Regions from separate parts of the Gordonia sp. NPDC003424 genome, predicted to be linked through region 4. Evidence: predicted binding sites of a transcription regulator. Region 4 holds the regulator's gene; each other region holds the start of a gene.
The links. The regulator LexA, encoded in region 4, represses DNA repair genes until DNA is damaged. The targets are predictions, from matches to a motif close to CGAACANNTGTTCG.
Positions count from the first base shown of each region.

Region 1: a site for LexA is predicted at 978-991, ahead of ACWDTI_RS23705 (DUF222 domain-containing protein). Genes of this name have one in related genera too.
Region 2: a site for LexA is predicted at 1,074-1,087, ahead of ACWDTI_RS01585 (DUF222 domain-containing protein). Genes of this name have one in related genera too.
Region 3: a site for LexA is predicted at 798-811, ahead of ACWDTI_RS13045 (DUF222 domain-containing protein). Genes of this name have one in related genera too.

Region 1 is NZ_JBSFQJ010000022.1:47,705-49,907, reverse strand. Features, by position in the region: gene ACWDTI_RS23710 (LysR family transcriptional regulator) at 1-791, opposite strand, end outside; gene ACWDTI_RS23705 (DUF222 domain-containing protein) at 1,013-2,203, shown strand, end outside.
Region 2 is NZ_JBSFQJ010000001.1:351,247-353,449, reverse strand. Features, by position in the region: gene ACWDTI_RS01585 (DUF222 domain-containing protein) at 1-1,024, opposite strand, end outside; gene ACWDTI_RS01580 (type I restriction-modification system subunit M) at 1,238-2,203, shown strand, end outside.
Region 3 is NZ_JBSFQJ010000007.1:207,137-209,339, forward strand. Features, by position in the region: gene ACWDTI_RS13045 (DUF222 domain-containing protein) at 1-775, opposite strand, end outside; gene ACWDTI_RS13050 (hypothetical protein) at 1,126-1,437, shown strand; gene ACWDTI_RS13055 (hypothetical protein) at 1,439-2,203, shown strand, end outside.
Region 4 is NZ_JBSFQJ010000019.1:103,886-106,088, reverse strand. Features, by position in the region: gene ACWDTI_RS22465 (phosphoenolpyruvate--protein phosphotransferase) at 1-661, shown strand, start outside; gene lexA (transcriptional repressor LexA) at 672-1,385, opposite strand; gene ACWDTI_RS22455 (LysM peptidoglycan-binding domain-containing protein) at 1,621-2,178, shown strand.

The DNA of each region.
Region 1 (2,203 bases), on a different contig from region 4:
GCGCCCGACACCCGGGCGAGGCGTCCACTCTGCAATTCCGCGCGCACCGCGAACGTGGGGGCCAGAGTCAATGCGGAGCCGCGTTGGGTCTCCTCCCAGGCGGCGGCATCGCTCTGGAAGATCCGTTGTCGGTCGTCGGGCACGCCGAGTCGCCTGACCATCGCGGGGATGGCATCGTGGACGACGGCTGCCGACGGTCCGAGATTCCATGTCGCGCAGGCGAGTTCCTCCGGGCTGGCCCGTCGTTGTGTGAACGGATGAGTGGGTGCGGCCAGCGCCTCCACGTCATAGGTGAGGAAGTCCTTGATCGTCAGAGTGCGGCCGCTATCGGTCACCTCAGCGTCGAGCGGTGCCGGCCCGATCGCGACGTCCACCGCGCGGGACGTGAGGAGCGAGGCGAACCGGTCCGGTGACTGCACGCTCAGCTCGACCTCGAGATCGTTCGCGCGCTTGGTGAACAGGTCGATCAGCCCGCTCGCCGCGTGCTCGGCGAACAGGCTCGACGACGCGAGCCGGATCGTGCGTCGTCCTTCGGCGGCGGCCCCGACCTCGCTGATGGTCTGATCTTGGAGGCCCAAGATCTCCACGGCGCGCGCCGCGAGCCGCAGTCCGCCCGGCGTGAAGGCGAGCCCCGATCGTGTCCGGCCGAACAGTTGGTCGCCGAGACTCTTGCGGAGTGCCGCCACATGCATCGACACCGCCTGTTCGGTGAGTTCGAGTTCGGCAGCGGCCTGCTTGACCGAACCCGTCCGCACGATCGCGACGAACGCGCGGAGCTGGGCAGGGGTCATGACCTCATGCTAGGTGTGCTGTTCACGAGTTGGTCGGGGTTGCCGGGCTGTGGGGTCATCGATGTGGACGCCGCAGAGGGTTCCTCGCCGCACTGGAACCGACCGACCGCGCACGAGGCCCCGCCGCGAAGGTGCATTCTGGTCCTGCTTGCCCCTTGCCTCTGACCAGCGCATCCGATAGACTATCGAACATCAGTTCGAATAGATCGAGAGGGGGCTCGATGACCGGCGACACCACCACCGGCGGCAACGTCGCGGAGATCGTCGGGCTCTACCGCGAACTCGACGACCTGCTCGATCGGATCGCCGCCGTCGACTCCACCCCGGCCTCCTCCGACGAGATCGTGGCAGTCGCCGACACCCATGAACGCTCCGCGCGGCGGATGAGCTTCTACGGGTTGCAGCGGCTGCTGGAGTGTTCGGACCGCAACATCGTCGCCGAGGAAGGCTACCGCTCCCTCAGTGATTTCATGGTGGACCGGTTGCGGATCACCGACCCCGGCCGACGTCGCAAGCAGATGGCGGCCCTGCTGTCGTTGCACGCACTGTCGGGGGAGTTGCTCGATCCGCAGTGCCCGACCCTGGCGGAGGCGTACGCCGAGGGTGCGATCGGTGTCGATCACGCGGTCACGGTGATCACCACCCTCGACAAGCTGCCCACGACGCTCGACGCCGAGCAACGAGCCGCGGCGGAAAAGTTGATGGCCGACTACGCGCGGGTGCACACCCCGAAAGAGTTGACCACCCTCGGCGCGCGGCTGCTGGCCCATCTCGATCCCGATGGCGCCCTGAACGACGAGAAGGATCGGGCGCGGCGACGCAGCCTGCACCTGTCCAAGCAGGACGCCCAACTCATGAGTGCCCTCGAAGGTCAGTTGGATCCGGTCACCCGCGCCCTGTTGGACGTGGTGCTCGACGCGTGGGCGGCGCCCGGCATGAACCACCCCGACGACGATGCATCACCCACGGGAAGCAAGGACGATGCCGATCCCGAGGCCCTGAAGCAGGCAGCCGAGCGGGACCTCCGCACGCCGGGGCAACGCAACCACGACGCGCTGCACGCGCTGTTGCAGGCGGTCGCCGACGGTGGGCTACTCGGCAAGAGTCACCGCGGGCTGCCGCCACACCTGATCATCACCATCAGCGAAACCGAACTGCGCGAGCGCGCCGGGGTGGCGACCACCGCCGGTGGGGCTCTCCTGCCGATCGCGGATGTGATCGAACTGGCCGCCGAGGCGCAGGAGCATCTGGCGGTGTTTGCCGACCACACCGCCCAACCGTTGTATCTGGGGCGGGCCAACCGGTTCGCCAGCCAGGCCCAGCGGATGATGCTGCTGGCCCGTGACGGCGCCACCTGCACCTGCCCGGGTTGTAGTCAGCCGTTCACCCGCACCGAAGCGCATCACGCCGAA
Region 2 (2,203 bases), on a different contig from region 4:
TCTCACCGCCCTGCGACCAATGGAGGATGTGGTGGCCGTGCGTGCGGCCGGCGGGTGCGCCGCACTTGATGCAGCACTGGTCGCGCACGTACAGCGCCTTGCGTTGAGGCCCAGAGAACAGCCGCTTGTTCTCCGCGATGTCCAGCGGCACCTTCTCGCCATCGACGATCATGACGGTAACTTCACAGTCGCAGGAGATGCGTTCCAGCGAGGCCTTGGTGATCGATCCCATGTGCTCCAGCGTGCCCAGATCGGGTGTGTCGAAGGGGGCTGTCACCAGCAGTTGCGTGCGTGGTGCTGAGGCTGTTTCCCCGCCGCGGGCGGCGATGTCGAGCAGGGCCTCCAGCGCATCGGCCTGCCTGCGTTCAGTCGACCGGACGTCGGCCGACCCATCGGGTTCCGGCCTGGGCGCGGCGAGTTCATCTATGGCGGCGCGGAACTTCTCGCCGACCTCAGAGTCGAGGTCGGCCCGCACCTGCAGCCGGCCGTCGCTGGTCGTCGTGTGCGTGAGCTCGTTGATGGACCGATCTTCGGCCGCGGGCAACCCACCCTCGGTCTCGGCGGCCATCTGATTGCCGAGTGCACGCGCCCGGTCGTTGATCTCCGCGGGAGTCGCACCAGAGAAGAAGTGACCGAGCAGGTCGGTGACCTGGTGGTAGCGATCTTCGTCGTCGACCGGCTCGGCCGAGCGCTGCGCAATGTGGTTGACGCCTCTGACAATTGCGTCGACATGCTCTCCCGAGACGGCTCCGTCGGCGGCGTGCGCGACCAGCGTGGGCAGTGACTCTGCGGCAGCTGCGATCCGCAGCAGTCGACTTGCGACCGCCGGCGCGAACCCCATCACGATCAACAACTCCCGGGTCTTGCGTCCCTGGGATGTCGCGACGCCGAGCCGCTCGAGGTGCCCGGCCAGGTCGGTCGCGAGATGGTGCGCCAGATTCAGCAGCGTCAACACCGCGCGCATCGCGTCGAACGTCTCGCGCCCCAGAGATGTCGTCTGGCGGGCGTAGTTCTCCGATGGCATCGCTGATTGTGGTGAGTTCCCCCGAAATGCTCATACCTCTCATTGTACTCGAACATATGTTCGAACACAAGGGCGAATATGGGTATTTACCTGCACGTTCCCCAACGAAGATGTGGACGACGTCGGTCGGCGACCAATGTCTGGGTTGACGTGGACACCGTCCCTATACAGTTCTGTTCGGGGTTCGTCAGCGACTGTGATGGAGTGCGATCAGTGATTACCGGTGAGCAGAAGAGCAAGGTCGACGCGGTCTGGGACGCATTCTGGTCGGGCGGGATCGCCAACCCGCTCTCGGTGATGGAACAGATCACCTACTTGCTGTTCATCAAGCGGCTCGACGACGAGCAGACTCGTGCGCTCAACAGAGCAAACCTCACCAAGAAGCCGATCGTGGACAACCCGTTTCCGGTGGAGCGGGAAGAGTTGCGATGGTCGGTGTTCAAGAATCGCTCTGCTGATGAGATGTTCGAGATCGTCGACAAGCAGGTGTTCCCGTTCATCCAGACGATGCGCGACGAGGATTCCACCTACGCGCACTTTATGAAGGACGCTCGTCTAGCCATTCCCGGCCCGGCACTGCTGGTGAAGGTCGTCGACCTCCTCGACAACATTAAGATGGATGACCTCGACACCAAAGGCGACATCTACGAGTACATGCTCGCCAAGATCGCCAGCGCCGGCCAGAACGGCCAGTTCCGTACACCGCGGCACATCATCAAGCTGATGGTCGAGATGATGGCACCGGAACCGGGCGACACCATAGTCGATCCCGCTTCGGGCACCTGCGGGTTCCTGGTCGCCGCGACCGAGTACATGCGCGACAATCATGCGGCCGAGATCAACTCAGGCAAGGGTGCCAAGCACTTTCACAATGAGATGTTCCACGGTTTCGACTTCGACACCACCATGCTGCGTATCGGGTCGATGAACATGCTGCTACACGGCGTGGAGCATCCCGACATCCGTTACCGGGATTCGCTGGCGGAGGCCAACACTGGTGACGCGGGGGCCTATTCGATGGTGTTGGCCAACCCGCCGTTCGCCGGCAGCCTCGACTACGAGAACACCGCCAGGGATCTGCAGCAGATCGTCAAGACCAAGAAGACCGAACTCTTGTTCCTTGCTCTGTTCATCCGGCTACTGAAACCGGGTGGCCGGGCCGCGGTGATCGTCCCCGAC
Region 3 (2,203 bases), on a different contig from region 4:
TCTTCAACACCTCGGGGTCGGCGTCGTCCTTGCTGCCCGTCGGCGAGGATTCGTCTGCCGGGTTGTTCATCCCGGGGGCCGCCCAGGCGTCGAGGACCACATCCAATAGCGCACGGGTGACCGGATCGAGCAGCCCTTCCAGGGTGCTCATCAACTGGGCATCGGGCTTGGACAGGTGCAGGCTCCGGCGCCGCGCCCGATCTTGATCGTCGGTCAGCGCACCGTCGGGATCGAGGTGGGCGAGCAGCCGCGCACCGAGCACAGTCAACTCCTTCGGCGTGTGCACCCGCGCGTAGTCAGCCATCAGATTCTCTGCCGCCGCACGCTGCTCGGCATCCACCTTCACGGGGAGTTTGTCCAACACTCCGATGACGGTGACCGCGTGCTCGACACCGATCGCCCCCTCGGCGTATGCGTCGGCCAGGGTCGGGCACTGCGGATCGAGTTTCTCCCCGGTGACCGAATGCAGGGCCAGCAGCGCCGCCATCTGCTTACGACGACGGCCGCTGTCGGTGATCCGCAGCCGGTCGGCCATGAAATCGGCCAGCGACCGATAGCCTTCCTCGGCGACGACGTTGCGGTCTGAACACTCCAAGATCCGCTGCAACCCGAAGTAGCTCATGCGTCGCGCGGAGCGTTCATGCACCTCGGCGACCGCCACGACCTCGTCATACGAGGCGGGAGTGGCATCGACCGCGGCGATCCGATCCAACAGGTCGTCGAGTTCGCGGTAGAGCCCGACGATCTCAACCTCACTAGCGGTGTCGCTGGTCATCGAGCCTCCTCCCCAAGTTACTCGAACTGATGTTCGAAAGTCTACCGTATGCGCTGGCCAGGGGCAAGTGTTCGGCGGTCGGGGTTGTTGGGCGGCCCCTCCGACCCGAGTAGATCCGGGGGCCGTGAGTAGCCACCCGACGACCATCCGCGTACAGCTCTACCCGCGCAAAACGCCGAGCCGCGACGCACTCTGCTAGTGCGTGTCTCCCAACTCCCTTTGCGCGAAAGGCCCCTACGATGTGCTGCTCAGGCAAAGATTTCGATGACGATGACCCCCGCGATCGAGCCTCCGAGGTCCCCGGCACACCACTCGACGACACACCTCAACCAGAGCCCGACCCTGACTCGGTGATCAGCCAGTTGAGTCCCCGTCTTCAGGAGGAGTTCAAGGCCCTCGGCGACCACCGCGACCGGATCGAAGCAGCACTGCACGACACCGCTTTCTCCGACCGCTTCATCGCCGACCCGCGTGCCGCGCTGGCCGAACTGAAGATCGAGGTGCCACCGATCCTCGCCCATCAGCTCAAGCGCTCCAAGGGGCTGGCCGACCTCGCCAAGGTCCGTCAGCCCATCACCTTCCTGCTTCCCAACGGCCAGCTGCTGACGACGACGCCACGCATTCGGATCACCGGTCTCACCGATCGCGGGACGGTGAACTGAAATGGCCGGGCAACTCACCCACGGCTACGACGTGGTGATGGAACTGTCCGAGCAGACCTACGAGGACATCCTGCGCGTCATCTTCGACACCGACGACTTTCTCCTCAACGCAATCCTCGGCCCGCTCGGCATTCCGGTCCCGCCCGGGATCGGCTTCGACGCGACCGTCTCCTTCGACCGCCCGCCGGGACTCCCCGCTGCAGCAACCGACCCCATCGACATCCGGGTCACCCTGGGCCCGGGCGGGTCGACCGGATCGCTGCGCATCGTCGCCGATGTGGTCACCGACCGGTTCTCGCCCACCGTCGAGGTGATCCGCCTCGATCTGGCAAACAAGTTGTGGCTCACCGAGATCAGTGTCGTCGGCATCAACCTGCCCGGCCTCAACGGCGCGTTCGCGAATCTGCTGCGCAGCAGCGTGCAATCGATCATCCTGCTCGCCCTGCCGGCCGACGCGGCCACCACCGATGGGCTCACCATCCGCGACGTCGACGCGCGCATCGTCGACGACACCTCGTCGGCGGATCGGGATGCGAGTGCACTGATGCTCACTTTCGGCGGCGGCACCGCCGGCGATCGCACCGCATTCACGCAGAGCTTCCTCACCGGCGACGGCGACGCGGGCCTGATGGCGTCGATGGACTGGATCTGCCGCAACATCAGCCCGGCCATCGACAAGGGGCTCGGCGATCACGGCGCCTTCCGTAACTGCCGCTTGGAGAAGAGCATCGACATGGGTGACGGCGTCAGCCTCACCCAACTGTCG
Region 4 (2,203 bases):
GCTGAAGTTCGTCACGAACCTCGACGAGGCGAACCCGTCACTCGGCGTGCGCGGCAACCGGATTGCCATCGAACATCCCGAGATCCGTGCCCATCAGCTCGACGCCATCGCCGCCGCCGCCGAAGCGAGCGGGAACGCGGCGTGGGTCATGGCCCCGATGATCGCATCGGCCGCCGAGGCCGCCGAGTTCGCCGGTGAGGTACGCCGACGCGGACTGGTCGCGGGCGTGATGGTGGAGGTTCCCGCCGCGGCCGTCCTGGCGTCGGCGATCCTGGCCGAGGTGGATTTCGTGTCGATCGGCACCAACGACCTCACGCAGTACACGATGGCCGCCGACCGGATGTCCCCGGAACTGGCCGGTTTGACCGACCCCTGGCAACCGGCCGCACTGCACCTGATCCACAGCGTCGGGCAAGCCGGGGAGGCGACCGGCAAGACGGTCGGTGTGTGTGGTGAGGCGGCCGCGGACCCACTGCTCGCGTGCGTGTTGGTGGGCCTGGGCGTCACCTCGCTCTCGTCGGCGCCGGCGGCCGCGGCAGCGGTCGGTGCGCGGTTGGCCGGCGTGACCCTGGCGCAGTGTCGCGCCGCCGCCGAAGCGGTGCTGGCGACCGCGGACCCGGTGGCCGCACGAGCCGCGGCCACTGCCGCGCTCGACGGCTGAGCGGTGCCGGTCAGACGCGCCGCATGACGGTGACGACCTTGCCGAGGATGGCGGCGTCGTCACCGGGGATCGGTTCGAACAGCGCGTTGTGCGGCATCAGCCAGATGTGACCATTGCGCCGCTTGAACGTCTTCACGGTGGCCTCGCCGTCGATCATCGCCGCGACGATGTCGCCGTTGTCGGCGACGTTCTGCTGACGCACCACGACCCAGTCGCCGTCGCAGATCGCGGCGTCGATCATGGATTCACCCACGACCTTCAGCAGGAAGAGGGACCCCTCACCGACGAGTTCGCGGGGTAGCGGGAACACGTCCTCGACGGCCTCTTCGGCGAGGATCGGTCCGCCTGCCGCGATCCGGCCGAGCACCGGCACGAACGCGGGGGTCGGTAGCGAGGTGTCGTCGCCGGCCGCGGAGCCGCCGGGCGGATTGGTGGGATCGCCGTCGGAGATGTTCACCGCCCGGGGCCGGTTGTGGTCGCGCTTGAGGAGGCCCTTGCGCTCCAGCGTGCGCAACTGATGGGCCACCGACGACGTCGAGGTCAGCCCGACGGCGTCCCCGATCTCCCGGATGCTCGGTGGGTATCCGCGTTCGCGGACCGACTGGCGGATGTATTCGAGCACGCCGCGCTGGCGCGCGGTCAGGGATGCCTCGGCGGCGTGCGGGTCGGTGGCGGTGTCGGTGGCGGTGTCGGGGGTGTCCGGCCCGCCGGCCTTCTCGCTCATCGGTGGGTCCTCCTGTCGGTTGGGTGACTCGAGCACCGAAAAATGCTGGTCGTCTGGGTCCTTCAGCGCCGACAGTAGCCCAATCCTCGGACATGTTCAAACATGTGTTCGAGGTGTTTTGCAACTTCGCGCGACTTTGTCGGTGGCCCGTGCTAGAAATCGAACATACGTTTCATCGAACACGTGATCGATGGCAGCGCGACCCGCAAGCACCGACCGCAGAAGGACAGACACCATGGCCACCGCGACTCTCACCCGCACACCCCTCACCCACACACCCCGCTCGGACGTCCCCGAACCCGACACCTCCGTCCGGCCGGGTACGCGGTCCGCGCGCGCCGACCGTGCCGTCACCGACCTCACCCGCCCCGCCGACCGGCGGCAGGCCGATCGCCGACCGCCGGTGGCCCGGCCGTCGGTGGCCCGGCCGTCGCGCGCGCGGGTGCGGGGGACGCGCTGCGCGACACCAGCCGGCGGCCGCACCACCGGCACGAGCAGCGTCTACCTGCGCCGACGGCTGGCCGCCGCGGCGCTCCTGGTGGGCGTGGGTCTCGCCGTCCTCGTCTGGGTCATCGCGATCATCGGCTCCGACTACGCGGCGTCGGTCACACCCGAGCCGATCGGCACCGAGGTCGTGCACGTGCGTCAGGGCGACTCGCTGACCTCCATCGCCGAGCGCGTCGCGCCCGACGTACCGGCGCAGGCGGTGATCGACGCCATCGTCGAGCGCAACGATCTGTCCGGCGCCGGGCTGCATGTGGGTCAGGCGCTGGTCGCACCCGCCTATCGCTGAGGACATGACCGGTATCCTCGGTGGC